4 regions of the Streptomyces sp. NPDC048389 genome follow, and region 4 is predicted to be linked to each of the others. Evidence: riboswitches for the same ligand, from Rfam matches in the RefSeq annotation. Region 4 holds a riboswitch; each other region holds the start of a gene.
What was found. A riboswitch is a leader RNA that binds a small molecule or an ion and turns the genes downstream of it on or off. The one in region 4 is predicted to bind cyclic di-AMP.
Positions count from the first base shown of each region.

Region 1: another riboswitch for cyclic di-AMP. It lies ahead of AB0903_RS32145 (LysM peptidoglycan-binding domain-containing protein); the one in region 4 lies ahead of AB0903_RS23950 (C40 family peptidase).
Region 2: another riboswitch for cyclic di-AMP. It lies ahead of AB0903_RS08880 (transglycosylase family protein); the one in region 4 lies ahead of AB0903_RS23950 (C40 family peptidase).
Region 3: another riboswitch for cyclic di-AMP. It lies ahead of AB0903_RS20410 (M23 family metallopeptidase); the one in region 4 lies ahead of AB0903_RS23950 (C40 family peptidase).

Region 1 covers NZ_JBEZKP010000078.1:14,789-21,996, reverse strand. Annotated here, with positions in the region: partial or broken gene AB0903_RS32150 (cellulose-binding domain-containing protein) at 1-1,286, shown strand, start outside; cyclic di-AMP (ydaO/yuaA leader) riboswitch at 1,696-1,853, shown strand; gene AB0903_RS32145 (LysM peptidoglycan-binding domain-containing protein) at 1,858-2,664, shown strand; gene AB0903_RS32140 (hypothetical protein) at 3,271-3,843, shown strand; gene AB0903_RS32135 (right-handed parallel beta-helix repeat-containing protein) at 3,948-5,012, shown strand; gene AB0903_RS32130 (methyltransferase) at 5,065-6,093, shown strand; gene AB0903_RS32125 (TcmI family type II polyketide cyclase) at 6,168-6,491, opposite strand; gene AB0903_RS32120 (SRPBCC family protein) at 6,530-7,021, opposite strand; gene AB0903_RS32115 (acyl carrier protein) at 7,023-7,208, opposite strand, start outside.
Region 2 covers NZ_JBEZKP010000008.1:122,789-129,996, reverse strand. Annotated here, with positions in the region: gene AB0903_RS08900 (Ppx/GppA phosphatase family protein) at 1-686, opposite strand, end outside; gene AB0903_RS08895 (DUF501 domain-containing protein) at 683-1,234, opposite strand; gene AB0903_RS08890 (septum formation initiator family protein) at 1,331-1,813, opposite strand; gene eno (phosphopyruvate hydratase) at 1,926-3,221, opposite strand; gene AB0903_RS08880 (transglycosylase family protein) at 3,531-4,220, opposite strand; cyclic di-AMP (ydaO/yuaA leader) riboswitch at 4,227-4,412, opposite strand; gene AB0903_RS08875 (transglycosylase family protein) at 4,683-5,675, opposite strand; gene AB0903_RS08870 (cytochrome P450) at 5,816-7,078, opposite strand; gene AB0903_RS08865 (nucleoside triphosphate pyrophosphohydrolase) at 7,075-7,208, opposite strand, start outside.
Region 3 covers NZ_JBEZKP010000029.1:14,480-21,687, forward strand. Annotated here, with positions in the region: gene lhgO (L-2-hydroxyglutarate oxidase) at 1-969, shown strand, start outside; gene trmB (tRNA (guanosine(46)-N7)-methyltransferase TrmB) at 1,307-2,098, shown strand; gene AB0903_RS20405 (PrsW family intramembrane metalloprotease) at 2,239-3,546, shown strand; gene AB0903_RS20410 (M23 family metallopeptidase) at 3,712-4,758, opposite strand; cyclic di-AMP (ydaO/yuaA leader) riboswitch at 4,769-4,924, opposite strand; gene AB0903_RS20415 (PP2C family protein-serine/threonine phosphatase) at 5,241-6,386, opposite strand; tRNA gene AB0903_RS20420 (tRNA-Met) at 6,599-6,672, opposite strand; gene sigJ (RNA polymerase sigma factor SigJ) at 6,821-7,208, shown strand, end outside.
Region 4 covers NZ_JBEZKP010000039.1:26,104-33,311, forward strand. Annotated here, with positions in the region: gene AB0903_RS23935 (response regulator transcription factor) at 1-456, shown strand, start outside; gene AB0903_RS23940 (NlpC/P60 family protein) at 543-1,592, opposite strand; gene AB0903_RS23945 (hypothetical protein) at 1,936-2,289, shown strand; gene AB0903_RS23950 (C40 family peptidase) at 2,352-3,536, opposite strand; cyclic di-AMP (ydaO/yuaA leader) riboswitch at 3,538-3,730, opposite strand; gene pcrA (DNA helicase PcrA) at 3,983-6,448, shown strand; gene AB0903_RS23960 (M23 family metallopeptidase) at 6,571-7,208, opposite strand, start outside.

The sequences.
Region 1 (7,208 bases), on a different contig from region 4:
TCGCCGACCTCGTCAGCCCGCCGTCGGGGGCGCCCCTGCTCAGCGGGCTTCTCGACATCGGCGGCTTCCGCCATACCGACCTCGACGCCGTGCCCGAGAGGATGTTCACCCGGCCGACCATGTCGGCGACCACCGGTCTGGACTTCGCGGAGGCCGCTCCCGACACCGTCGTACGGGTCGGCAACGCCGACGCCGCCCCGCACATCGCCTTCTCCACGGACAACGGCGCCAACTGGTTCCAGGGGTCGCAGCCCGCGGGGGTGAGGGGCGGCGGCACGGTTGCCGCCGCGTCGGACGGCAGCGGCTTCGTCTGGAGCCCGGACGGCGCCGGTGTGCACCGCACCACCGGCTTCGGCAGCTCGTGGACGGCATCCAGCGGCATCCCGGCAGGGGCGATCGTCGAGTCCGACCGCGAGAACCCGAAGAAGTTCTACGGCTTCAAGGCCGGCACGTTCTATGTGTCGGCCGACGGCGGCGCCACCTTCACCGCCGGGGCGTCCGGACTCCCGGAAGAGGGAAATGTCCGCTTCAAGGCGGTTCCCGGTGTGGAGGGAGACGTCTGGCTCGCGGGCGGCACGGCGGACGGGACGTACGGGATGTGGCACTCCACGGACTCCGGAGCGACCTTCGTGAAGGTCTCCGGCGTGGACGAGGCGGATGCCGTCGGCTTCGGCAGGGCGGCGGCCGGCGCCTCGTACCAGACGCTCTTCGCCAGTGCGAAGATCGGCGGTGTCCGCGGCATCTTCCGCTCCACGGACGCGGGGGCGAGCTGGACGCGGATCAATGACGACGCACACCAGTGGGGCTGGACCGGGGCGGCGATCACGGGCGACCCACGGGTCTTCGGCCGGGTGTACGTGGCCACCAACGGGCGCGGCATCATCTACGGCGAGTCGTCGGACGGGGACGGTGGCGGCAACCCGGGCCCGGGTCCGGGCCCCGGCCCGGAGGAGCCGCCCGCGGGCACCGGCTGCAGGGTGACGTACACCATCACGAACGAGTGGTCGGGCGGCTTCCAGGCCGATGTGACGCTCACCAACACGGGTGACGCGGCTCTGGACGGCTGGGAGCTGCGCTGGACCTTCCCCGACGGGCAGAAGGCCGGACGGATGTGGAACGCCACCCACCGGCAGACCGGGGCCGAGGTGACGGTCGGCAACGTCTCCTGGAACGGCACGGTGGCCGCCGGTGCTTCCGTGGGCTTCGGCTTCACGGGGGACTGGTCGGGTGAGAACGACAGCCCCGACGCCTTCACCTTGGGGGGCGAGGGCTGCACCGTCGGCTGAGACGGACCGCGGCCGGCACCGCGGGGTTCCCCGGCCTGCGCCGGGAGCCTCGCGGTGCTTTGGTGTAAATGTCCGTTATGAATAATTTGGCCGAACTGTACTGAAGGTGAATTCCGGGCGATTGTTGCGAGTTGGCGCAGGGGAGACGGTCGGGCGGGGCCCGCGGTTGCGCGACCGGCCCGTGATGTCAGTCACCTGGCGCTGAGCAACGGCAATGTCACTCGACCCCCCACTCCCCTTGGGCGAAAGGGGGTTTGAGTTTCTTGACGCGGTAATGACAATAGGAAATCACCCCTGCGGAACCGCCTTTCGGATTGTGATCCACAATTCGGCACTTGTTTCGCCGGGACGCTCTCGCTTACGGTCACCGTCAATCCGGGTGGACCGCCGAATCCTGCCGCCGTCCGGAAACCAGACCGCAACGACTCACGTACGGCAGGAGCGGGGGAACCAGGTAAGCCGCCGATCCGGAATACGGAACGGCTCGGGGTGAAGTCGCATTCCCGTGCGGCCGGGCATCTCCAGCCCGAACCCGACAGCTCACCTCGCAGGCGACGGAGAGGAATTCACCATGCCCACAGAGGGTAAGCACCGTCGTACCAGGGCCCGTTCGCTGACCCGCGGAATCATCGCCGTGAGCACGGGCGGCGCGGCCCTGGCCCTGCCGCTCATCGGCGCCACCGCTGCTCAGGCCGCTCCCGCGGCACAGCCGGCCGCCGTGACCGCTCCGGCCGCCGCCGAGAAGTCCGACCCCGTCGTCTATTCCGTGGTCGCCGGCGACTCCCTTTCCAAGATCGCCGCCGCGCATTCCCTCGACGGCGGCTGGAAGCAGCTCTACAAGGACAACCGGAAGGCTGTCGGCGACAACCCGTCGCTGATTCACCCGGGCCTCGAGCTGACGATCGGCGCCGCCTCCGAGGCAGAGGCGAAGGCCGCGCCCAAGAAGGCCGACCGTGCCGCCGAGACCGACCGTGCGGACCGCTCGGAGCGGAAGAGCGCGCCGGTGGCCAAGGCCACTGCGGTGAAGACGGAGAAGGTCGCCGCGAAGCCGGCCTACGCCGACAACCTCGACGGCTGGATCAAGGAATCGCTGGACATCATGGCCCAGCACGGAATTCCCGGAAGCTACGAGGGAATTCACCGCAACATCATGCGGGAGTCCTCCGGCAACCCGATGGCGATCAACAACTGGGACATCAACGCCATCAACGGCACGCCTTCGAAGGGCCTGCTGCAGGTCATCCAGCCGACCTTCGACGCTTACCACGTCCCCGGCACGTCCTACGACCTGTACGACCCGGTCGCCAACATCACCGCCGCGTGCAACTACGCCGCCGACCGGTACGGCTCGATCGACAACGTGAACGGCCCTTACTAGACAGAACCTGCGCGACGGCTGATCCGTCGCCCTCGGTTCACCGGGCCGGTGCCCGGGGCGCGCCCCACGCGCCCCGGGCACCGGCTTTGCCGTGTCCGGCCGTTCGAACACATGGAACGAGGAGAGCCGCGGCGCGACGGCGGCCCCCACACCGCACCATCGCATGCACGGTCTCGTCGGCCGTCCGGCCACGGCGACCGCACTGCCGGCGGCGCGACGGTCCTGAGCGCGTCGGCCGGCGCCACCAGCCGGTTGCACCGCTTCGGCGGCCGCACCGCGCGCCGTCCGGCCCCGTCGCCCCGCGGAGCGCCACGGCCACGGCCCCGCCGGCCGGTACGGCACCGACCGCGCCGACGCCGACCGGTGCCAGGCCGTACCGGGACCGGCCGATGAACGCTCACACCCGGGCGAAGCCCGCGAGAAGGTCGCCCCGCGGCGGCGTGGATTTCCGTGTGGGCGTCGGACACCCGGTGTCCGCAGTCATGGCCGGAGGCTGCGACGATCACCCGGCCGGACGGCGGGGATCGGGCGCCCGACCACGAGTTCCGGCGCGGGGTCCGGCGGACGCATTGGTCTCGTACGGCTTCGTCGTCCATACTGCCCGCCGTGGAGCAGCAGATAGATCCGAAGCCGAAGATCGACATCGCCGTGGGGACGGACCCGGCGTTCGTGCCGGGCCTGACCGGGCCCCCGCCTGCAGTGAAGGAGGGGAACGAGGAGGCCGGCAAGAGGTCCGCCGCCGAGCCGGAGGGCAAGAAGCCGGAGCCGGCGGCAGCCGGCGCCGCCGAGTCGGACACCACCACGGGCGCCGACGCCGACACCCGCAGCGATTCGGACGCGCAGGAAGAAGCGTCGAAGGAAGCGGCGTCGAAGGAGGCAGCGTCGAGGGAGGCGGCGGACGGCCCCGCCTTCGAGGTCAGTGACCGCCGTGGGTCGATCGCCGCCGACCGGTCCGGTATCCGCTTCACCCTGGACGACCAGGAGGCGGAATTCGCGTGGGACGAGATCGGGGCGGTCGAGGTGAAGCCGGCCCGCTTCGGGCGCCGGTTCGCCGTCACCGTCCATGTGGCGGCCAACCGCTGGTTCAACGCGGACGTCGAGGCGCCGGCCAGGGGGCGCCTCAAGGAGTGGACCGAGGAGCTGGACGCGGTTCTCGACGTCTACTTCGAAGACGCCTGAATGCCGCACTGAGGGCTGCAGGGCCACGTCTGGGTGGGCGCGACACACACCCTCCCAGGCGTGGTTTGTGCCGATTCGGCCGCGAATGTGCATAGCTTCGGTTTATGACAAAGCGACAAATGACCCTGCTCGGATGCGCGGCTCTGCTCGCCGTGTCCGGCCTCGGCGCGGCGGCCCCCGCCCGCGCCGCCGTCACCCACCAGGTACTGCCGGGCGAGTCCATCCAGGCCGCCGTGGACGCCGCGCAGCCCGGCGACACGGTCGACATCGCCGCCGGTACCTTCACCGAAAGCGTCCGGATCACCACCTCGGACCTGACCCTGCGCGGCGCGGGCAGCCGGACGGTGCTGAAGCCGTCCCCGACCGCCGCGAAGGCCGGCTCCTGCGCGGCCGCCGGCAACGGCATCTGCGTGCTCGGCACCGAGAAGCAGCCCGTCGAGGGCGTCGGGATCGAGTCCCTGACACTCAGTGGTTTCGCGAAGAACGGCGTCTGGGCCGCCTGGACCGACCGGCTGACGGTCCGGCAGGTGACAGCCGAGAACAACGGCACCTGGGGCATCGCCCAGGAGCGGTCCACCCGGTCGGCCCTGCGCAGCAACCTCGTACGGGGCAACGGCGACGCGGGCATCTTCGTGGCGAACACCGTCAGCGAGGAGGCCGGGGCCACCGACACCATGGGCACGGTCGTCTCCGGCAACCTCATGGTCGACAACCGCATCGGCACCACGATCCGCCGGGTGCGGAACCTGACGGTCCAGGCCAACGAGATCACCGGCAACTGCGCGGGCGCGTTCCTCGTCGGTGACGAGACCACCCCGCGCGCCGGCAAGCTGACGGTTCGTTACAACCGCGTGCACGAGAACAACAAGCACTGCGACAAGACCGCGCGGCTGCCCGAGATCCAGGGCACCGGCCTCGTCCTCACCGGCACCGAGGAAACCCTGGTGGAGCGGAACGTGATCCGCGGGAACGTGGGCGCCGCCCCGATGTCCGGCGGGATCGTGCTCTTCAAGTCCATCGTGGGCGCCGCCGGCACCGACAACGTCATCAGGAACAACGTGGTCCTCGGCAACGGGGCCGCCGATCTGGCCAACCGCGACACCAACGGCACCGGCAACCTCTTCGCCGGAAACATGTGCCAGTCCTCCGAGCCCGCGGGCCTGTGCTGACCGCCCGGACGGAGCCGACCGGCCCCGGCCCCTCACGAAAGACCGATGCCGCATGACCACTGCAAGCGCAACCACCCCGCCTGCGATGCGGATGCGGGAGCTCGTCTTCGGCGCCGCCTGTGCCGCCGCCCTGCGCGCGGCGGCCCGCCTGGGCGTCGCGGACGCGCTCGGCGAAGCACCGGCGACCGCGGCTGAACTCGCGGCGGAGGTGAAGGCACAGCCCAGGGCCCTGAAGCGGCTGCTGCGCGCCCTGACCTGCTACGGGATCTTCGAGGAGGACGAGGACGGCAGGTTCGTCCACACGGAGATGTCCCGGCTGCTGCGCGAGGACGACCCGCACAGCCTGCGGGACATCGCCCTGTGGTGCACGGAGCCGTGGACGTGGGACGCCTGGCCGCTCCTCGACCGGGCGGTCAGGTCCGGCGGCAGCGTCTTCGCCGACCTGTACGGCAAGGAGTTCTTCGACTACCTCCATGCCGACGCGCCGGAGTCGGCGCAGGTGTTCAACCGGGCGATGACCACCTCCAGCACCCAGTCGGCGCGGGACGTCGCCGAGGTCCTCGACCTCGACGGCGTGAAAACGGTCGCCGACATCGGTGGCGGCCAGGGCCATGTCCTGGCCGGACTGCTCGAGAAGCACCCGCATGTCCGGGGCACGCTGCTGGATCTGCCCCGTGTCGTCGCGGCCGCCGATCCGCGGCTGCGCGAAGGCGGCTCGCTCGCCGACCGGGCCGAGATCGTCGCCGGCGACTGCCGGCAGGCCATGCCGGTCTCCGCCGACCTGTACGTCATCAAGAACATCCTGGAGTGGGACGACGAGAGCACGCGCAGGACGCTGGCCAACATCATCGCCGCGGCTCCTCCGGGCGCCCGGGTGGCGGTCATCGAGAACATCGTCGACGACACCCCGTCATGGAAGTTCACCACCGCGATGGACCTGCTCCTGCTCCTCAACGTGGGAGGTGCCAAGCACACCGAGGAGAGCATGATCAGCAGGATGACGGACGCCGGTCTGGTCGTCGGCGACGTCCGCCCCGTCAACGCCTATCTGCATCTCTTCGAGAGCGTGGTCCCCGGCTGAGGCCGCGCCACGGGCAAGCCGTCGGCCCCGCGGGCAACCCGCGGGGCCGACGGCTGTCGGCCGACCGGAACCGGTCAGTCGCTCTGCCACGAGTAGAACTGCTGGGCCATCGCGTCCTTCGGGCTCCGCCAGGTCTGGGGGTCGTACGGACTGACGAAGGCGGAGAGCCGCTCGCTGATGCCCCGGAACTCCGGGTGCTCCGTCAGCTTCGCGATCGCCGGGCCCGGCGGGCGGTCCGACTCGATCAGGTGCAGATAGACGTCGCCGAACTGGAAGAGGCTGCGCCGCTTCACCCCGACGAGATGCGGCAGTTCACCGCTGTCGGAGGCCGCGAACACGTCGGCGATGTCGGGGGCGGAACCCGGGGCCATCCGGGCGACGATCAGGGCGTGGTGCATCGGGGCGTCCCTTCGGATGCCGTCACAGGACCGGGCGTTCAGAGCGCGTCGACGGACGCGGTGTCCTTCGTCTCCCGGCCGTGCCGGGCGCGCTGTTCGATCTTGTTGCGGATGAGGTCCATCTGGATGGGGGAGTTGCGGTCGATGTTGGCCGTCATCCACTCGTCGTCGACCGGCGCGTCGGGCTTCATGGCGAAGTCCTGCGTCCAGCGCATCCGGACACCGCGCGGGGTCTGCTCGTACTCCCAGCGGATGTTCATGTACTGGAAGGGGCCGGTCTCGACGCGGCGGGCGGTGACCGTGAGGGCCTCGCGGTCGGCGACGCGCTCGGACACCCAGCTCCAGACCCGGCCGTTCTCGTCCGGGTACATGGTCAGCCGGAACTTGGTCCGGTTGCCTTCGCGCTCCAGCACCTCGACGGAGGCGTACTCGCTGAACAGCTGCGGCCAGTGGTCGAGGTCGTTGGTCACGTCCCACACCAGGTCGAGCGGGGCGTCGATGGTCACTTCGTTCTCGGTGTGTCCGGGCATGTCAGGCTCCAGCCATCAGTGAGTTGTTGACGAGGTCGAGGAACTCGCGCGGGGTCTTGCAGCGGTCCGCGTCGGGCGGCAGGGGCCGGGCGTACCGGTTCTCCAGCTCGCCGACGATGCCGAGCAGGCCGAGCGAGTCGAGGCCGTAGACCTCGAAGGGTGTGTCGGGCCGCTGCTCCATCTCGTC
Region 2 (7,208 bases), on a different contig from region 4:
TACGCGTCGAGGCCGAGCGCGATCCCGGCGACCGTGGTCACCGAGCCGGCGAGCCCGACGAGCGTGTGGACCTGCCGGATGGGCACGGTCTTCTCGACCTCGTCGAGCGCCGCCTCGATGTCCGCGGTGATCGCGGCGATCTGCTCCGGCGTCGCCGGGCTGTCCGGCGCGTGCCGCTCGGTCATCCGTACGCAGCCGATGTCGACCGAACGGGCCGCCCCGGCGTGCTCCTCGCCCACGACGAACTCGGTGGAGCCGCCGCCGATGTCGACGACCAGATACGGCTTGCCGATGTCGGAGCGGCCGTCGAGGGACTTCGTGGCGCCGGTGAAGGAGAACTCGGCCTCCTCCTCGCCGCTGATCACCTCGGGCTCCACACCGAGGATGCCGAGCACCCCGGCGACGAACTCGTCCCGGTTCTCCGCGTCCCGGGACGCGGACGTGGCGACGAAGCGCAGGCGGTGCGCGCCGTGCTCCTTGATCGCGGCGGCGTACTCGCGGCAGGCGGCGAACGTGCGCTCCAGTGCCTCCGGGGCGAGCCGGCCGGTGCGGTCGACGTCCTGGCCGAGGCGGACGATCGTCATCCGGCGGTCGAGGTCGACGAGTCCGCCGGTGGCCGGGTCGACGTCCGCGACGAGCAGGCGGATGGAATTGGTGCCGCAGTCGACGGCGGCGACGCGGGTCATTCGGCGGCGTCCTCTCCCTGTCCGCACGGGGTCACGCACGGGGTCACGCACGGGCCCTTCGCCCACCACTCGGGCAGCATCGCGATCGCCTCGTCGCCCAGCGGGTTCACCCCGGGGCCGGCCGCCAGCGAGTGGCCGACCAGGACGTGCAGGCACTTCACCCGGTCCGGCATGCCGCCCGCGCTGGGGAAGCCCTCCAGGACCTCGATGGCGTCACGGCGGGCGATGTAGTCCTCATGGGCGGCCCGGTACGCGGCGGCGAGTTCCGGGTCTGCGGCCAGGCGTTCGGTCATCTCCTTCATGACCCCGTTCGCCTCGAGCGTTCCGATCGCGGAGGCGGCTCGCGGACACGTCAGGTAGTACAGCGTCGGGAAGGGGGTCCCGTCGGGGAGCCGCGGCGCGGTCTCGACCACGTCGGGCTGCCCGCACGGGCAGCGGTGCGCGATCGAGCGCAGACCGCGCGGCGGCCGGCCGAGCTGCTCCTTGAACGCGGCGACGTCCGCGTCCGTGGGCTCGGTGGATTCGGTGGTGGGAGGAGGGGTTTCCATGCCTGCCTTGTTCGGTGACTTCTGCTGCTGCGCTTGATTCTGCCGGTGCGCTTGCTTCTGCTGCGGCTTCTGCTGCGGCTGCTGCTTCTGCTGCGCCTACTTCTGCTGCGGACCGTCGGCGCTGTCCACGCCGTTCCATACGTTCGAGTACCACGGCCGTTCGGCCGCGCCGCCCTCTTCGCGGCGGCGCTCCGCGGCCTCGGGGTCGATCATGGTGTAGCCGGTCTCCCCCGGGACCACGTAGTGCAGATGCTCGCGGGCGAGCCGCCGGATGTACATGTCGTCCTGGAGGCGCGCCTTCTCGTCCTTGAGCTGCTCGACCTGTGCGCGTGCCTCGTCCAGGAGGCGCTCCTGCTCGGCGATGTCCGCCCGCTGGGAGACGTACTGGCGCATCGGGTAGGCGAGCGCCACGACGAGCGAACAGACGACGAGGGCGAGGAAGGCCGCGCGGCCGGTGAGCCGGGAGCGGCGGGCCTGGCGGCGGTTCTGGGAGCGGTAGACGCGGGCGGCGGTCTGCTCGCCGAGCAGCCGCAGCCTGGTCGCGGTGGAGAACCTGTCCGCTTGCGGCCTGCGCGCCATTCCCTCGCCTCCCCTTCACACGCCGACGTCCCCGGACACGGTACGGGACCGTGGCCGGGGACGTACGGACGACAGGGCGTCAGCCGGTGATCAGCCCTCGTGCCCGCTGCGCTTACTGGTCCGCGAAGCGGAACCGCGGGAACGCGCTGCGGCCCGCGTACACCGCCGCGTCGTCGAGGATCTCCTCGATGCGCAGCAGCTGGTTGTACTTGGCGACGCGCTCGGAGCGGGCCGGGGCGCCGGTCTTGATCTGGCCGCAGTTGGTGGCGACGGCCAGGTCGGCGATGGTGACGTCCTCGGTCTCGCCGGAGCGGTGGGACATCATGCACTTGAACCCGTTGCGCTGCGCGAGCTCGACGGCGTCGAGGGTCTCGGTCAGCGAGCCGATCTGGTTGACCTTGACGAGCAGCGCGTTGGCGGCGGCTTCCTCGATGCCGCGGGCCAGACGCTCCGGGTTGGTGACGAAGAGGTCGTCGCCGACGATCTGGACCTTGCTGCCCAGCTTCTCGGTGAGGACCTTCCAGCCGTCCCAGTCGTCCTCGAACAGCGGGTCCTCGATGGAGACCAGCGGGTAGGAGGCGACGAGCTCCTCGTAGTACTCCGTCATCTCGGCGGCCGAGCGGGACTTGCCCTCGAACTCGTACGAGCCGTCCTTGTAGAACTCGGACGCGGCGACGTCGAGCGCGAGCGCGATGTCCTTGCCCGGGGCGTAACCGGCTTCCTTGATCGCCTCGAGGATGAGGTCGAGGGCGGCGCGGTTGGAGTCGAGGTTCGGCGCGAAGCCGCCCTCGTCGCCGAGGCCGGTGGACAGGCCCTTCTGCTTCAGCACCTTCTTGAGGGTGTGGTAGACCTCGGTGCCCCAGCGCAGCGCCTCGGAGAAGGACTCGGCGCCGATCGGCGCGATCATGAACTCCTGGATGTCCACGTTGGAGTCGGCGTGCGAGCCGCCGTTCAGGATGTTCATCATCGGAACGGGCAGCAGGTGCGCGTTCGGGCCGCCCAGGTAGCGGAAGAGCGGCAGGTCGGACGCCTCGGAGGCGGCGTGCGCCACGGCGAGGGAGACGCCGAGAATGGCGTTGGCGCCGAGGGAGGACTTGTCCGGGGTGGCGTCCAGGTCGAACATCGCCTGGTCGATCAGGCGCTGCTCGGTGGCGTCGTAGCCGACGAGCTCCGGGCCGATCTGCTCGATGACGGCGAGGACGGCCTTCTCGACGCCCTTGCCCTGGTAGCGGTTCTTGTCACCGTCGCGGAGCTCGAGAGCTTCGAACGCACCGGTGGAGGCGCCGGACGGAACTGCAGCACGACCCGTGCTGCCGTCGTCGAGGCCAACCTCGACCTCGACCGTGGGGTTGCCTCGGGAGTCCAGGATTTCCCGGGCTACGACGACGTCGATGGACGGCACGAGCATCTCCTTCTGGGATGTGACGCGAGAAAAGGTGCAGAGGTCTGCTTGGCCTTGCGGCAAGAGCCTAACCGCCCTGGCGGCAAAGGCCCGGCCCATGCCCGCCCCCTGGGACGAAAAAGGGCATCAAGACCCTTGGGACCGGACAAACGGGGCGGTTTCTACCCGCGGGTAACCGGCGTCCCGGGCGCCGGCCCCCGAACGGACCGAGCCCCGGCCCGGCGCGTACGGGGGGAAGGCGCGCCGGGCCGGGGTGCTCGGATTCCGTTCGGAGACGGGTGCCCCCCACGACCGCCGGACCGCGGGGGGAGGGGGTCAGCTCAGGTGGAGCTGCTGACCCGGGTAGATCACGTCGGCGTCCTCGACGATGTCCTTGTTCAGCTCGAACAGCTTCTCCCAGCCGCCCTTGACCTTCTCGGCCTCGGCGATCTTGCTCAGGGTGTCGCCGGCCTCGACCTTGTACTCGCCGTCGCCCTTCTTGAAGCCCTTGGCCTCGGGCGCGGCGGCGGCAGGCTTCTCGGCCTTCTCCGCGGGGGCGGGGGCCTCGGCACGCTCGGAGCGCGTGGTGGGGGCCTCGGCGCGCTCCCGAGACGGCTGGGCGGGCTCGGTGTCGGCGGAGCCGCCGTCGTAGGAGGCGCCGGACAGGCCGACGCCGCAGCTCGGCCAGGCACCCTTGCCCTGACCGGCCAGGACCTTCTCGGCTATCTCGATCTGCTGGGCCTTGGACGCCTGGTCGGCGGTCGAGGCGTAGGCGGTGCCGCCGTACGCGGCCCAGGTGGAGGCGGAGAACTGCAGGCCGCCGTAGTAGCCGTTGCCCGTGTTGATGGACCAGTTGCCGCCGGACTCGCACTGGGCGACGGCGTCCCACTCGGAGGCGGTGGCGGCGGAGGCGGAGGTCGCGCCGAGAACCGGGGCGGCGATGGCGGCGCCGGCGACACCGGCGAGCGCGACGAGACGGGTGATCTTCGACGGGCGACGGTGCTTGGCCTTGCCGGAAGAACGCAGCATGGAACTTCTCCTCACCGACGCCTACGAGGTGAGCTGTCGGGTTCGGGCCTGTGAGTTGCCCGGCCGCACGTCCGTGGGACGCGCGGGCTTCACCCCCAGCCGGCTCCGGTCCGCGGATCTCTCGATCCGGACGGACGGTCCCGGCGCTTACCTTGGGTCCCCCGCTCCTGCCTTCGGCGCTCTGAGCGACGACTGTTCCCCCCGACCGACGGCAGGATTCGGCGTATCGGTCGACGGTGCCCGCGGTGGCGAGCAGTTCAGACCGTAGACACAGGACTCCCCGATGTTCAAAGTCGAACATCGGGGAGAAAACGCCCGAACCGACCACCCATGGATGTCCGTTTTCGCAGGTGGGGGGCGGAGTGGCCGAATTCGCGGGACGTTGTGCCCCAGTTGGGGCAAAGAGACCCTTGTCTCACTCGAACGAAGCGGACATAAGCCTACGAACCACCGCCTGAACTAGCGCCGCTCCAGGCCCAGATCGAGCGTCTGACCGGGAAGGATGAGGTCCGGGTCCGAACCGACGGTCTCCTCGTTCGCCTCATAGAGGGCGGGCCACCCGCCGGGCACCTCCTGCGCGGCGGCGATGTCACACAGGTTGTCGCCGGGCCGAACGGTGTACGCGCCGGGGCCGGTTGCCGCGACGTCCCCCTTCCGGCCGGAGGCGTCACCCCGCGAGGCATGGCGGCCGCCTTCGCGGATCTCGCCCGGCTCGCCCGCGCCCGCCTCGTCGCCGGCGGACGCACCGCGGTGCTTGCCGGCGCCGGTCACAGCCTCTTCGGACGGGGTCGGCTCGGTGGCACCGTCCGCCGGCGCCGCCCCGGTGTCGTCGCCCTTGGGGGCCGGCCGGCCGGCCGCGTCACCGGACGGCGCAGCGGCGTCACCGGCGTCCGGTGCGCCGGAGTCCTCCGCGGAGCCCGAGGCGTCCGACGAGCCCCCGGCGGGCAGGCCGGCTTCAGGGTCGGCCGGGTCGAGAACGCCGAGGGGGTCGGAGGCGTCCGACGACGGCTCACCGGCCGGCGCTTCGCTCTGCCGCGGCAGCGGGAGGATGCCCGGGTCGACGCCGGTGTCCGCGCCGTCGTCCTTCAGTCCGGCGAGCGGACCGCAGGCGGGCCAGGCGTCGGGCCCCTCGGCGGCGAGCACCTTCTCCGCGACCGCTATCTGCTGCGAGCGGCTCGCGAGGTCGGCGCTCGGCGCGTACACCGTGCCGCCGTAGGTGTCCCAGGTCTCCTGCGAGAACTGCAACCCGCCGTAGAAGCCGTTGTCGAAGTCGGCGCTCCAGGCCCCGCCGCTCTCGCACTCCGCGACGCGGTCCCAGGTGCTCGCCTCCGCCGCGGAGGCCGAGCCCGCACCGAGCAGCGGGATGGCGATGGCCGAACCGGTCACCCCTGCCGCGACGATGAGGGCCGGAGCCTGGCGGGGTCGGCGGTGTCGTCCGTTCCCGGAGAGCATGCGGTTGCCTTTCGCGTGACGACGGTGGTTCTTGCGGCCTGCTGACGCCTGCCGAATGACGGTGAACGTAGCCGCATTCGAACGTAAGTCACAAGTCGATGCAGCGGAGATCACGTGAAAGTCACAGAGTTGATGTGGCGTCAGCTTGTTTGAACTGTGAACTCAACGGGCAGAGTGCGCAATCCACGCATGATGAGCCCCCCACGCCAGCGCAAATCGTCCGGATCTCCCGCAAGCCGCAAGTCCGGCATTCTGCGGAGCAGAGTGGCCAGTGCGGTCTGCCCCTCGAGCCGGGCGAGCGGGGCGCCGAGGCAGTAGTGGATGCCGTGGCCGTACCCCAGATGCTGGTTGTCGGTCCGTGACAGGTCGAGCGTGTCGGGGGCGTCGAAGCGTTCCGGGTCGCGGTCGGCGGCCGCGAGGACGACGAGTACGGGGTCGCCCGCCGCGATCCGCTGCCCGCCGAGTGTCAGCGGCTCGGTGGCGAACCGCCAGGTCGCGAGCTCCACCGGCCCGTCGTAGCGCAGCAGTTCCTCCACCCCGGTCGCCAACAGGCCGCTCTCCCCGGCCGCCAGCGACGCCTGGAGGCGCTCACGCTGCCCGGGGTGGCGCAGCAGCGCGTAGACACCGTTGCCGATGAGGTTGACGGTGGTCTCGAAGCCCGCGAAGAGGAGGATGAAGGCCATCGCGGCGGCCTCGTTCTCGGTGAGGTGCTCGCCGTGGTCGGACGCCCTGATGAGCCCCGAGATGAGGTCGTCCCCCGGCTCCCGCCGCTTGCGGTGGATCAGTTCGGCCAGGTAACCGCGCATCTTCTTCACCGAACGGGCCACTCCGCCGCGCGGGCCGCCGCCGTGGCGGATCATCATCCCGGCCCAGTCACGGAAGTCGTCCTGGTCCTCGCGCGGGACGCCGAGCATGTCGCAGATGGCGTAGATGGGCAGCGGGAACGCGAACTCGTGGATGAGGTCCGCCTCCCCCTTGTCCGCGCTGTGCTGTTTTTCGAAGATGTCGTCGATGAGCCGGTCCGTCAGCTCCTGAACCCGCGGCGCGAACTCCGCCACCCGCCGCGGGGTGAACGCCTTGGAGACGAGGCGGCGCAGCCTGGTGTGGTCCGGCGGGTCGATGTTCAGCAGATGCGTCATCAGCTCCGCCTTGCGTTCGCCGGGGATGCCCGTCTTCCCCTTCGCGTGCGCCGGCTCGGCGTGATGCGCCGGGTTCTTCGACAGCCGCTGGTCGGCGAGCGCCTGCCGGGCGTCCGCGTAGCGGGTGACCAGCCAAGCCTCGACCCCGCTGGGCAGCCGGGTCCGGTGCACCGGCGAGTGCTCGCGCAGCCATGCGTAGGCGGGGTACGGGTCGGTCGCGAACTCCCAGGTGAAGAGCTCGGGCGCGGTGTTCGGGTCGTTCACCCCTCGACGTTACCGGGCCGGCCCTCCGCCGCCCGGATCGCGTCCCGGTAGGCCCGTGCCGCCGCTCGCAGCGCCGCCTCGGGGTCGACGCCGTCCGCCTCCGCGCGTACGGCGAGGGCCAGCAGCTCGT
Region 3 (7,208 bases), on a different contig from region 4:
TTCTGCGCCGAGTACGGCATCGACCACGAGGTCACGGGCAAGCTGATCGTCGCGACGGACAGGGACGAGCTCCCGCGGCTCCACGCCCTGGTCCAGCGCGGCCGGGAGAACGGCATCCCGGTCCGCGAACTGGGCCCGGCCCAGATCACGGAGTACGAGCCGGAGGTCCGCGGGCTCGCCGCGATTCACGTGGCGACGACCGGGATCTGCGACTACGGGGCGGTGGCCGCGCAGCTCGCCGCGGCGTCCGGCGCGGACGTGCGGTACGGCGAGGAGGTCACCGTCGTCGACCGCCGCCCGTGGGGCGTCGCGGTGCGGACGGGGTCGGGCTCTGTCGTACGGGCCCGGGCGCTGGTCAACTGTGCCGGGCTGCACTGCGACCGGGTGGCACGGCTCGCGGGTGACGACCCCGGGATGCGGATCGTCCCCTTCCGTGGGGAGTACTACGACCTGGCCCGCCCCGGTCTCGTACACGGCCTGGTGTACCCGGTGCCCGACCCGGCCTTCCCCTTCCTCGGTGTCCATCTGACCCGCGGCATCGACGGCGGCGTCCACGTCGGTCCCAACGCGGTTCCCGCGCTGGCCCGCGAGGGCTACCGCTGGTCGACCGTCCGGCCCCGGGAACTCGCCGGGACCCTCGGCTGGCCCGGTTCCTGGCACATCGCCCGCCGTCACTGGCGGTACGGAGCGGGCGAGGTGCACCGGTCGCTCTCGAAGCGCGCCTTCACGACGGCGGCGCGCCGGCTGCTCCCCTCCCTCACCGAGGACGATCTGCGGCCTGCCCCGGCAGGCGTGCGGGCGCAGGCGGTGCTGCGGGACGGGACACTCGCCGACGACTTCCTGATCCGCGAGGCGCCCCGGACGGTGCACGTGCTGAACGCACCCTCCCCGGCGGCGACCGCCTCCCTCCCGATCGGCCGTGAGATCGCCCGCCGCGCCCTCGCCTCGCTGGCCGCCCTCCCCGTCTGACCCGGCGCCCCCACTTCCGCCCCCACCCCACGGATCCGGACGGACGCCGATTTCCCGACCCCGGACCGGCGGTGCCCTCACCCGGCCCCCGCCCGGCTCCGGCTCCGGCTCCGGCTCCGAAGTCGGCTGCCCCCGCCCGGGGGCCCGGCCCCGCCCGGGCGCCGAAGCGGCCTCTGCCCGAGAGCCGCCACCGGCCTCGACCCCCGCCCCGGCGCCGCCACCGGCCCCGGCCGCCACCGCCCTCCGCCCCGGCGCCGCGACCGGACACGGCCCGGCGGCAGGTCGGGCGGGCGCCCGGAGCCGTCGCCGCTCCCGCCCTCGTAGAATCGGGAGCACTGTGTCTGAGTCCCTGAACACCACCCCCGACGCCCCCCGCCACTCCATCCGCGCCAAGGGCGAGCCGCGCTTTCCCGGCGGGCCCTCCGCCGACCCGGCCGGGTCGCATCACGAGCGCCGTATCCGCAGCTTCCAGCCGCGGCGGAGCCGGGTCACCGCCGGGCAGGGCGACGCGCTGCAGCGGCTGTGGCCGGTGTGGGGCATGGACATCGACGGGCACCGGGTGCTGGACCTCGACGAGATGTTCGGCGGGCTGCCGGTCGTCCTGGAGATCGGTTTCGGGATGGGCGAGGCCACCGCCCAGATGGCCGCCGACGACCCCGGCACCGGAATCCTCGCGGTCGACGTGCACACCCCCGGCCAGGGCAATCTCCTGGGTCTCGCGGAGCGGAACGGCCTGTCCAACATCCGGGTGGCCAACGGGGACGCGATCATCCTGCTCCGGGAGATGCTGCCGCCCCGCTCGCTCGACGGCATGCGCGTCTACTTCCCCGACCCCTGGCCCAAGAAGCGGCACCACAAGCGCCGTCTCATCCAGCCGGAGTTCCTCACGCTCGCCGCCCAGCGGCTCAAGCCGGGCGCGGTCCTGCACTGCGCGACCGACTGGGAACCGTACGCCGAGCAGATGCTCGAAGTGCTCTCCGCGCACCCGGACTTCGAGAACACCCGGGACGACGGCGGTTTCGCGCCACGTCCCGCGTTCCGTCCGCTGACCCGCTTCGAGGGCCAGGGCCTCGACAAGGGCCACAAGGTGCACGACCTGCTCTTCCGCCGGGTTCCGCCCCGGGACTGACAGGTACGCCCGCGTCCTCGGCGTGCCTGGCGCCGTCGCCGGTTGTCGGTGCCTCTGGTTAGGGTCGTCAGGTGTCCGACTCGTCCGCGCAGCAGCCACCGCAGCACCGCCCGCCCAGCGTCACGGTGCCACCTCACCCGGTGCTGCCCGCGCTCCGGCAGGAGCACGTCGACGCGCTGCTCACCGAAGTGCCCGAGCCCGCGCGCCGGCGGTACCGGCCCTCGGCGGCGTCGAGGTTCTGGCGCAGCAGAGCGGTCCGCGCCGGTGCGGTGATCACGGTGCTCGCCCTGTGCGGCCTGGTGATCCTGGTGCTCGTGCGGGAACAGACCGGCACCCATGGCTTCCTGGTGGGTCTCGCTCTGGCGACGCTGCCGGTCCCGCTGCTGCTGGCCGCGTTCCGCTGGCTGGACCGGGTCGAGCCGGGCCCCTGGCGGAATCTGCTCTTCGCATTCGCCTGGGGCGCCTGCGCCGCGGCCCTGATCGCGATCGTCGCGAACACGTTCGCGACCCGCTGGATAGCGACGGCGACCGCCGATCCCGCGTCCGCCGACACCATCGGGGCGACGGTCGTCGCGCCCGTCGTCGAGGAGAGCGCCAAGGCCGCCGCGATCCTGCTGCTCTTCGTCTTCCGCAGAAGGGACTTCACCGGAGTCGTGGACGGTGTGGTGGTCGCCGGCTTCACCTCCACCGGCTTCGCCTTCACGGAGAACATCCTCTATCTGGGCAGCGCGTTCGACGAGGACCAGTCGACGGGCACGTCCGGCTTCGCCTCCGTGACCGCGGCGACCTTCTTCGTACGGGTGGTGATGTCACCGTTCGCCCACCCGCTCTTCACCGTGCTGACGGGCCTCGGTTTCGGTTTCGCCGCCCTCGGCGCGCGCCGCCACCGGCGGCTGCGGCGTATCGCGCCGCCACTCCTCGGCCTGACCCTCGCGATGGGCATGCACGCCCTGTGGAACGGCTCGGCGTCGATGCTCAGCCCGTGGGGCTTCTACGCCGTGTACGGGGCGTTCATGGTGCCGGCCTTCGGGCTGCTCGCCTGGCTGGCGATATGGAGCCGCCAGCGCGAGCTGCGCACGATATCCGACGAGCTCCCCGCCTACGCCGCGGCGGGCTGGATACCGGCGGCCGAGCCCCGGGCCCTTTCATCGATGCGGGCCCGCACGATGGCGCGCGACTTCGCCCGGCGCACATACGGCCCGGCCGCCGGCCACGCGGTGTCGGAGTACGAGTCGTTCGCGACATCGCTGGCCTTCCTGCGCCGACGGGCACACCGGGGCGCGGCGGGCCCGGACTTCGCGGAGCGCGAGCAGGAGCTGCTGCACCATCTGTGGCAGCGTCGACAGGTGGCGGGGCCGTCACTGGCGTACGCGGCCCGGGCGACGAGCCGCGCACCGGCGCCGCCTCCGTACCGCGACTACGGCGGCTACAACCCGTACCGCTCCTGACCCGCGCCGGTCCCCCGTCGAGACGGCGGGATGTCCATGACCCGCGCACGGCGGGATGCCCTGGCGTCGGGGCGGGTGTGCGGCGGGGGCGGGAGGAGACATGGATGTGCCCGGCACGAAGCAGCGCATGGGGTGAGCATGCGGCGCCCCCGTACCGGGCAGGGATCAGACCGTGAGGCCCTTGCTGCGCAGCCAGGACATCGGGTCGATGCCGGAGCCGCCCGGGGTGTGCACCTCCAGGTGCAGGTGAGGCCCGGTGACGTTGCCGGTGGCGCCGACGCGACCGATCGTCTCGCCGGTGGTGACCGTCTGGCCCGCGCTCGCCGTCATCGACGACAGGTGGGCGTACAGGACCTCGGTGCCGTCGTCCAGTTCGAGGACGATGCGGTAGCCGTAGGAGCCGGACCAACCCGCGGACTTGACCGTACCGCCGTGGACGGCCTTGACCGGGGTGCCGGTCGGGGCGGCGAAGTCCAGGCCGGTGTGCTGGCCGGAGGACCAGAGGGAGCCGGACTCGCCGTAGGTGGAGGTGATCGTGTACGAGGAGGTGGGCAGGGAGAAGCTCTTCGCGAGCTCGGCGAGACGCTCGGCCTCCGCCTTGGCCCTGGCCGCCTCCTCCGCCTTGCGCTTCTCCTCGGCGGCCTTGGCCTCCGCCTCGCTCTGCTGCTTCGCGGCCGCGGCCGCGGCCTGTTCCGCGGCGAGCTTCTCCGCCGCGGCCTTGGCCTCCGCGTCCGCCGCGGCCTGCTGCTGCTCGGCCTGCTGGAGGATGCGGGCGCGCAGTGCCTCGCCGGCGCCCGTCGACTGCGCGGAGCTGTCGCCACCGTCGGCCACGGGCGCCGCGGCGGCGGTCAGCGGGGCGGTGTTGACCTCGCCCGCGGCGTCGGAGTCGCCCGAGACCAACGAGCCGACGCCCGGAAGGGACTTGGCATCGGGAAGGTTGTCCGTGATGGCGTCGGGAAGGGAGATGGAAACCGCCGGCTTGTCCTGCGCGGTGGCTATGCCACCGGCGCCGACCGCGGCGATCACACCGACGCCGAGCACCGTGGAGCTGCGGGCGAGTCCGCCGCGCTGCTTGATGACACGGTGCCGGCCGCGCACGGGGCGGATGGACTCCTCGGTGGGATTCCATTCCTCCCAGGTCCGCTCGGGCGCGTCGCCACCGGCGTGTTCGGACGCGAAGCGGGTTTCTGGGGCAGGCATGTTGGACGCCACGAAGGCGTACTCCTTCCTTCCTTCTCGCCTACCGGGTTAGCTGACGGGTTCGGAGCAGGAAGGTCTCCTACGGGCGCCTCGACCGCGAACTGCACGGCAAGAGGTGCCCGATTCACCCCAATTGGTGGTTCCCCGGCTCCCTTGCGGGATTCGGCGCGTGCGCACGGTGCCGCCTCTGACGACGGCTGGGACGACCGCGCTGCGTTATCGAACGTTAATAGACGGCGGGGTCGGATTCCAAGCCGTTCCGGTTGATCATTAACGATTCGGACGGGGACTTAATCGGACAGACACCCCCGCAACGGGGCGACTTGATCAAACGTCAGGACCGGACCTTTTTCTGACGTTGTATCAAATGTTATGCGGAGGGGTGTCCCTCGATCACAGGCCGTGAGGACGGGGGCGGTGGACCGGCTGCGCCGCCCCGTCGGCCGGCGTGCCCGGCGGCGCCATCCGCTTCCGCTCCCTGCTCACGTCTCCTGTCACGTCTCATGGGGAACCACCGGCACCGTCCTGCGCCGCTCCGGCTGCCCCCGCGCCGGCCGGCCGACGGCCAGCAGCGCCATGTCGTCGTTCGACCCGCCGCCGGTGTACCGGCGTACGTCGTCGACGAGCGCGTCCAGCAGCTCCCCGGGCCCCGGGAAGAGCCGCCCGGCGAGCCGTTCGACCGGGTCGTAGAAGACACCGCGGTCGTCACGCGCCTCCGTGACGCCGTCCGTGTAGAGCAGAAGTGTCGCCCCGTCGGGCAGCGGGAACTCCTCCGCCCGGTCCGGCCACTCCCCCAGACCCATGCCGAGCGGCAGCGCCGCCTGCCGCGGCCGCAGAACGTCCAGCGCACCGTCGGCGTGCAGCAGCAGCGGCTCCGGATGCCCCCGGTTCACCAGCCGCACCATCGCACCGCCGCGGGGAATCTCGCCCAGCACGGCAGTGGTGAAACCCTCCACCGCGTCCAGGCCCTCCCGCCGAGTGCCCTCCCGCTTGAGGGCACGCTCCAGCCGCTGCCCCACGCCCTCGAGCGAGCGCTCCTGCTCCGCGGCCTCACGGAACGCACCGATGATGACCGCCACGGTCCCCACCGCCCCCAGCCCCTTGCCACGGACGTCGCCCACGATGAGACGCACGCCGTACGGGGTGTCCTGCACAGCGAAGAGGTCACCGCCGATGAACGCGCCCTCCTGCGCCGCCTCGTACCGGGCGGCGATGTGCAGACCGCCGATCCGGTCTGCCGGCGCGGGCAGCACGGCGCGCTGCGCGGTCTCCGCGATCACCCGGGCCGAGGCCAGCTGTTCGCCGCTGCGTTGCACGACCCTGTTGATGAGCAGCGCGAGGGCCGCCACGGTGAGCACGGTGGTGGTCTCGGTGAGGGCGGTGATCTGCGCAGTGGTCCCGTTCGCCACATGCATGCCGCTCACGCCCATGAGGGCGGCGACGCCCATGAGCAAGGTCATCACGAACGGGAAGAGGGGGGCGGCGAGGAGCGGCGCGGCCGCGAAGAGCGGCACCGCGGTGAAACGAGGAGGCGTCAGCAGGTCGAAGACCACGCCTGCGACGATCATCGCCAAGGGCAGGGCCCGGACGGACCACGGTGCCCGCCGCACGCCGCCCTGATCACGCCGCTGCTGTCCCAAAGATGGTCTCCTGCCGGGTCCGCTGACGGCTGCGGACAGTACCGCGCCCTCCTCAGGCTGAGCGTCGACGCGCCGCACAATTACTTCCCGTCGCCCGGCCGGGCGAATGCCGAGACGGTCGGGACAGTCACCGGGAGCAAAGCCGGCAGCCTGGAAAAGCCACCGGCCCGGTGGGCGATCGTGGAGATCGACCACCGGGCCGGTGTCATCAGTAGCGGGGACAGGATTTGAACCTGCGACCTCTGGGTTATGAGCCCAGCGAGCTACCGAGCTGCTCCACCCCGCGTCGGTGAACACAACCTTACGGCATCCCGAGCAAGATCAACTCCACCTTTTCCGCGCAGCCGCCCCGACGCCGTCACATCACCCCTCCTCCGTTCGTCAGACATACGGACAACCGGATGATCAGTGCACGACGAGGGGACGGAACGACGATGGACGACCACGACTTCCTGGCCGAGCGGTTCGAGGCGCACCGTACACAACTGCGCGCGGTCGCCTACCGGATGCTCGGTTCACTGAGCGAGGCGGACGACGCCGTCCAGGAGGCGTGGCTCCGGCTCAGCCGTAGCGACTCCGACGGGATCAACAACCTGGGCGGCTGGCTGACGACCGTGGTGGGCCGGGTCTGCCTGGACATGCTGCGCTCGCGTACGTCCCGGCGCGAGGAGCCGATGGACGTGCACCTGCCGGAACCGATCGTGAGCAGCGCGGGCACCGTGGATCCGGAACACCGGGCGCTGCTCGCCGACTCGGTCGGGCTCGCGCTCCTCGTCGTGCTGGAGACGCTGGCGCCCGCCGAGCGGCTGGCGTTCGTACTAC
Region 4 (7,208 bases):
CTGCGTCGCTGCGCCCCGCTGATGGGCGCGGCGGAGAACCCGGTGCGTTTCCTGGCGCTGTCGGTCTCCGATGCCGCGGAGGACGTGATCGGCGTGATCCGGGGCGGTGCCCGCGGCTATGTCACCAAGACCATCACCGGCACGGACCTGGTCGACTCGGTCTTCCGGGTGCAGGACGGCGACGCGGTGTTCTCTCCGAGGCTGGCCGGCTTCGTACTGGACGCGTTCGCCTCCACGGACGCGCCGCCGGTCGACGAGGACCTGGACCGGCTGACGCAGCGGGAACGGGAGGTGCTGCGGCTGATCGCACGCGGGTACGCGTACAAGGAGATCGCCAAGCAGCTGTTCATCTCGGTGAAGACCGTCGAGTCGCATGTCTCCGCCGTGCTGCGCAAGCTGCAGTTGTCCAACCGGCACGAGCTGACCCGGTGGGCGACGGCCCGCCGCCTGGTGTGACCGGCCCCTGTGACCGGTCCCCGTGACCGGTCCCTGTGACCGGCTCCGGGTGAGGGACACGCCACGGCGGCACCGCGGCACTGCCGTCACGCGGGACGGGTCGCTCCCGCGAACGGCATCTCGTCGATCGGCGCGATCCGCACCGGGGCGCCGGGCCGCGGCGCGTGGATCATCTTGCCGCCACCGATGTACAGCCCGACGTGCGTGACGCCCGAGTAGAAGAACACCAGGTCCCCCGGGGCGAGTCGGGAGCGGGGGATGCGCTCGCCGGCGTTGATCTGGGTGTACGTGGTGCGCGGCAGCGACACCCCCGCGGAGCGCCAGGCGGCCTGGGTGAGGCCGGAGCAGTCGTAGGAGCCGGGACCCGTCGCGCCCCACACGTAGGGTTTGCCGAGCGCCCCGTACGCGTGGGCGACGGCCTGTGCGGCCCGGCTGCCGGGGGCCCGCAGGGGGCCCCGGGGGGTGTCGGTGCGGTCGGCCCTGGCGGGCGCCGGGGTGGAGCCGCCGCTGTTGTACGCGGCGCGCTGCTCGGCGGTGAGTTCGGCCAGCAGCCGCTCGGCGGTCTTGAGTTTGCCGCGGACCGTGGCCTTGTGACCGGCCAGTTCCTTGCGGCGGGCCTCGAGCGTCGCGATCTTCTCCGCGGCCTGTGTCTTGAGGTGCTCCAGGTCCCTCAGTTGCCGGTGGACCCCGGCGATCGCGGCGGCCTGCCGTGCGCCGACCCGTTCTGCGAGGGCGGCGCGTTCCAGGTATTCCTCCGGGTCCGAGGTGAGTGCGAGGCGCAGGCCGGGGTCCATGCCGCCGTCGCGGTACTGGGCCGTGGCGACCGAACCGAGCGCGTTGCGTGAGGCGTTCAACCGCTCGGTCCTGCGCGCCGCCTCGTCGCGCAGCGCGTCGAGCGACCTGCGGGCGCTCTCCGTCTGCTCCTTGGCGCCGTTGTACTTCTCGGTGGCGGCCTCCGCCTCCTGGTACAGCTTGTCGACCTTGCTCTTGACCTGCGCGGGGGTGAGGCGGGGCTCTGCGTGACCCGAGCCCTCGAACGCGGTGCCGGTCGCCGCGCCGGCGAGGGCGAGAGTGATCGCGGTACGGGCGGCCTGGCCGCCGAACAGGCGCGGCCTTGGTTTCCGGTGGGCTGCCACGAGGGCTTCCACGTCCTTCCGTCGTTCGCTGCCGCCGTTCGCGTCCGGCGGCGGGCCGCACAGGGGAGCGGCCCGCCGCCGGATCTCCCGGCGGTGGCGGCCGAGTGCCGTCCGGCTGTACGACGGCGGGTGGGGAGTCGGCCACCTGGGGCAGGACGCTAGACGCCGCGGTCACGGGGAGGGGGCGGAAGGACCGCAAAGTACCGAAGATGGACGCTCTGGACCGGTTGCTGATCACGCGCTGGACGCCCCGGGGCCGCATTGCCGCGGCCTGCCGACCGATGTGGCGGAGCAGGCCCACCTCCCCGACGGGCGGTGGTATGGGGAGGGTTAGGCTCCGGCCATGGACGTACTCATCAATGTCTTCGTCGCCCTGCACGTCATCGGTATCGCCTCGCTGCTGGGCGGATTCCTGACCCAGATGAAGGCCATGGGAGAGGGCACGGCCCGCTTCAATCCGGCGATGCTGCACGGCGCGCTGACGATGCTGGTCACGGGCGTGGCGCTGGTGGGTCTGAACCAGGCCGACGACCAGGCCGTGAACAACGTCAAGATCGGCGTCAAGCTGGCGGTCCTGGTGGTGATCCTCGGCCTCGTGTACGTCAAGCGGGACGAGGAGAAGGTCGACAAGGCGCTGTTCGGCGCGGTGGGCGGCCTGACCGCGGCCAACATCTTCATCGCCACCCTCTGGACCTGATCCGGACCGGACGCACGAGTGCCCGGGCGGCTCCGGCCGCCCGGGCACTCGTGCGTCCGGGGTCAGGCGGGGCGGACGCTGCCGTGGATCGGCATGTAGTAGATGGACTCCTCGCGGACGTTCGTGCCCGGCTTGGGGGCGTGGATCATCTTGCCGTCGCCGATGTAGATCCCGACGTGGCTGATGTCGTCGTAGAAGAAGACCAGGTCACCGGGGAGCAGATCCGCCGTGGCGACGCGGGTGCCGACCTTCACCTGGTCCCACGTGGTGCGCGGCAGGTCCACCCCGGCCGCCTTCCACGCGGCCTGTGTGAGGCCGGAGCAGTCGTACGAGCTCGGGCCCGTCGCGCCCCAGACGTACGGCTTGCCGATCTGGGCGCGGGCGAACGCGAGGACCTTGTCGGCCTTGGCCGTGTAGGTGCCGTCGTCCGTGCCGGTGCCGGTGCCGGTGCCCGTCCCCGGGTCGGTGGTGCCGGTGCCGGTGTCCGTGACCGGGGGCGTCTCGCGTTCCGCGCGCTGCCGCTCGGCCTCCGCCCTGGCGCGGGCCTCCGCCGCGGCCTTCTCCTCGGCCTTGCGGCGGGCCTCCTCCTCCTTCTTCCGCTCGATCGCGGCGAGCCGTGCCTTCTCCTCCGCGGTCAGCGTCGCCAGCAGGGTGCGCGCCTCCGCGAGCTTGGTCTGCACCGTCTGCTTGCTGGTGCGCAGCGCCTCCTGGGAGTCCGTGAGCGACTCGAGACGCTTGGTCGCCTCCGCACGCTGCCTGGCCGCCGCCGCCCGCTCGGTCTCGTACTCGCTGACCGCTCTGCGCTGCTGGTCCGTCATCCGGTCCATCAGCTGGGTCTGGTCGAAGTACGCCTGCGGACTGTCCGCGAACATCAGCGCGGCGGTGGGCGTGACGGAGCCGGTGCGGTACTGCGCGGCCGCGTAGTTGCCGAGGGCGCGGCGGGACACGTTGAGCTTCTCGGTGCGCTCGGCCGCCTCGTCGAGGAGCTGGTCCACCTCCCGGCGCTTCTCGCCGGTGGCTTCCTTGGCCTTGTTGTACTCCTGCGTGGCGCTGCCGGCCTGCCGGTACAGGTCGTCGACCTTCTTCTGCACCTCTTCGATGCTGGGCTTCGGCTCGGAGGGCGCGGCGGTCGCGCTCTGCGTGGAGAGCAGGGTCACACCTGCGAGGGCTGCGGTGGTGAACCCGACGGCGGAGGACGGTTTTGCGGTTCGGCTGCGGGGCTTGCGATGCGACGCCAAGGCCGGCATCTCCTTCTTCCGTGGACCGCCTACCGGGTTAGCTGTCGGGTTCGGGCGAACGGAAGGTGCCCTACGGACCGAGTGGAGCGCGGTCCGATTCACCCCGGTGGTGCTGGGCCTCCTGCGTCGAAGACGACGTCAGGAGGGTGGGTCCCCGGTTCCGAACTTCCATGGCGGGAGGTCGGATTCGGCGCAGGCCGCCCGTTCGGCGTGGTTCGCCGGGAGGGGTGCGGGCCGCCTGGTCGAGCACGCTAGCCAACTCGTGCAGCTGCTGTGAAGGTTGATGTTCGATTTGTCCGATACATGTTCGTGACCTTTTTCGGCGGGTCGCCCGGGCCGGGCCTCCGGTGGAGGATCTGTCGCCTGGCGGATTCGTCCCGTCACCGATCGTGGCCGCCTTCCGGTGTTGCCGTGCGGCCACGGTTGTCGGTGCGGCCGCCTAGACTCGTTAGGCGATGAGCAGCCTCTTTGACGACAGCTTCCTGGCGGATCTCCAGCCCCACGGGGACGAGCATCCACCGCCGCCCGAGGATTCGGCTCCGGAACAGGTCCCGGACGACCTCTTCCAGGGCGCTTTCGACGTGCCTCCGGCTCGCGACGGGTACTACCGCGACGGCGCGCCGCGCCCCGTCGTGGACCCCGCCGCGCTTCTCGACGGGCTGAACGAACAGCAGCGTGCCGCCGTCGTGCACACGGGGTCGCCCCTGCTCATCGTGGCCGGCGCCGGCTCGGGCAAGACCCGGGTGCTCACGCACCGCATCGCGCATCTGCTGGGGACCCGGCATGTGCACCCCGGCCAGATACTGGCGATCACCTTCACCAACAAGGCCGCCGGTGAGATGAAGGAGCGCGTCGAGCAGCTGGTGGGCCCGCGGGCGAACGCCATGTGGGTCATGACCTTCCACAGCGCGTGCGTGCGCATCCTGCGCCGCGAGTCCAAGAAGCTCGGCTTCACCTCGTCGTTCTCGATCTACGACGCCGCCGACTCGAAGCGGCTGATGTCACTGGTCTGCCGCGATCTGGACCTCGACCCGAAGAAGTTCCCGCCGAAGTCCTTCAGTGCCAAGATCTCGAACCTGAAGAACGAGTTGATCGACGAGGAGACCTTCGCCGACCAGGCGCTTGGGGGTGCCTCCCAGGCCGAAGGCTCTGGGGGAGGCTTTGAGAAGACGCTCGCAGAGGCGTACCGGATGTACCAGGCGAGGCTGCGCGAGGCCAACGCCCTGGACTTCGACGACATCATCATGACGACGGTCCACCTGCTCCAGGCGTTCCCGGACGTCGCCGAGCACTACCGCCGCCGCTTCCGGCACGTCCTCGTCGACGAGTACCAGGACACCAACCACGCCCAGTACACGCTCGTGCGCGAACTGGTCGGCACCGGCTACGAGGACCTCGACCCGGCCGAGCTCTGCGTCGTCGGTGACGCCGACCAGTCGATCTACGCCTTCCGCGGCGCGACCATCCGCAACATCCTCCAGTTCGAGGAGGACTACCCGGACGCGACGACGATCCTGCTGGAGCAGAACTACCGCTCCACCCAGACGATCCTGTCCGCCGCCAACGCCGTCATCGAGCGCAACGAGTCCCGCCGCCCCAAGAACCTGTGGACGAACGCGGGCGAGGGTGCCCGGATCACCGGCTACGTCGCGGACACCGAGCACGACGAGGCCCAGTTCGTCGCCGACGAGATCGACCGGCTCACCGACCAGGGCGAGGCGAAGGCCGGCGACGTCGCCGTCTTCTACCGTACGAACGCCCAGTCGCGTGTCTTCGAGGAGATCTTCATCCGCGTCGGCCTGCCCTACAAGGTCGTCGGCGGTGTGCGCTTCTACGAGCGCAAGGAGGTCCGCGACGTGCTGGCCTATCTGCGCGTCCTCGCCAACCCCGAGGACAACGTCCCGTTGCGCCGCATCCTGAACGTGCCGAAGCGCGGCATCGGCGAGCGCGCGGAGGCGATGGTCGACGCTCTCGCGCTCCGCGAGAAGATCACCTTCCCGCAGGCCCTGAAGCGGGTCGACGAGGCGTACGGTATGGCGGCCCGCTCCGCCAACGCGGTCAAGCGGTTCAACGTGCTCATGGAGGAGCTGCGTACCGTCGCCGACTCGGGCGCGGGCCCCGCCGTCGTGCTGGAGGCCGTGCTGGAGCGGACCGGCTACCTCGCCGAACTGCAGGCTTCCACGGACCCGCAGGACGAGACCCGTATCGAGAACCTGCAGGAACTGGCGTCCGTGGCGCTCGAGTTCGAGCAGGAGCGCGGGGACGAGGAAGGCGCGGGGACGCTCGCCGAGTTCCTGGAGAAGGTGGCGCTCGTCGCCGACTCCGACCAGATCCCGGACGAGGACGGCGAGGGCACCGGCGTCATCACGCTGATGACGCTGCACACCGCCAAGGGCCTCGAGTTCCCCGTCGTGTTCCTGACCGGCATGGAGGACGGCGTCTTCCCGCACATGCGGGCGCTGGGGCAGACGAAGGAACTGGAGGAGGAGCGGCGCCTGGCGTACGTGGGTATCACACGCGCCCGCGAGCGGCTCTACCTGACCAGGTCGTCGATGCGCAGCGCCTGGGGCCAGCCCTCGTACAACCCGCCCTCGCGGTTCCTCGAGGAGATCCCCGTCCAGCACCTGACATGGAAGCGGACGGGCCCGATGGCCGCGCCCGCCGGACCGACGTCCGGCATCGCGTCCTCGCTGTCGTCCTCCCGTTCGCGCGGGGGCGCGTCCGGCTTCGCCACGCGGCGCACGAGCGACAAGCCGGTGATCTCGCTGGTGGTGGGCGACCGGGTCACGCACGACCAGTTCGGCCTCGGGACCGTGATCGAGGTGAAGGGCTCGGGCTCGGAGGCGCAGGCGACGATCGACTTCGGGGACGAGAAACCCAAGCGGCTGCTGCTGCGGTACGCGCCGGTCGAGAAGCTCTGACGGCGTCGGTCGGGAGGGCTGCGACGGCGCCGGTCGCAAGCCCCTGACGCCGAGGCATCTGACGCCGATGGCGGCCCCCTCGGGGGCCGCCATCGTTGGTTCGGTTCCTTCGGCGTCGGGTCCTAGGTGGGATCGACGCCGTGACTGCGCAGCCACGGCAGCGGGTCGATGGCCGCGCCGCCGCCGGGCCTGACCTCGAAGTGCAGGTGCGGGCCGGTGGAGTTGCCCGAGTTGCCGGAGTAGGCGATGACGTCGCCGGCCTTGACCGAACCGCTGCGGATCTTGGTGCTGCTCAGGTGGCAGTACCAGGTCTCCGTGCCGTCCGGGGCCGTCACGATGGCCATGTTGCCGTAGGCGCTGTTCCACTGGGTGCGGACCGTGCCGTCCGTGGCGGCCATGACCGGAGTCCCGTACTGGACGGGGAAGTCGATACCGGTGTGCAACGACATCCAGTTGACGCCGGACTGCCCGTAGTAGGCGCTCAGCTGGTGCAGCTTCACCGGAAGCATGAACTTGGGGCGCAGCGCCTCGCGGCGTGCCGCCTCCTCCTCGCGCTTCTTCTTCTCCGCCGCCTGGCGCGCCTTGAGGTCGATGCGCTCCTGGGTGCGGGAGGCGCGGTCGCCGAAGTCACGGGCGTCGGCGCTGAGCGCGGCGAGCTGGGTGTCCATGGCGTTGTTGGCGGCCACCGGCTCCACGGAACCGGGGTCGGGGGCCGCGACAGTGCTCTTGTCGTCCTTCGTCTCACCGCCGAGGCCGCTCA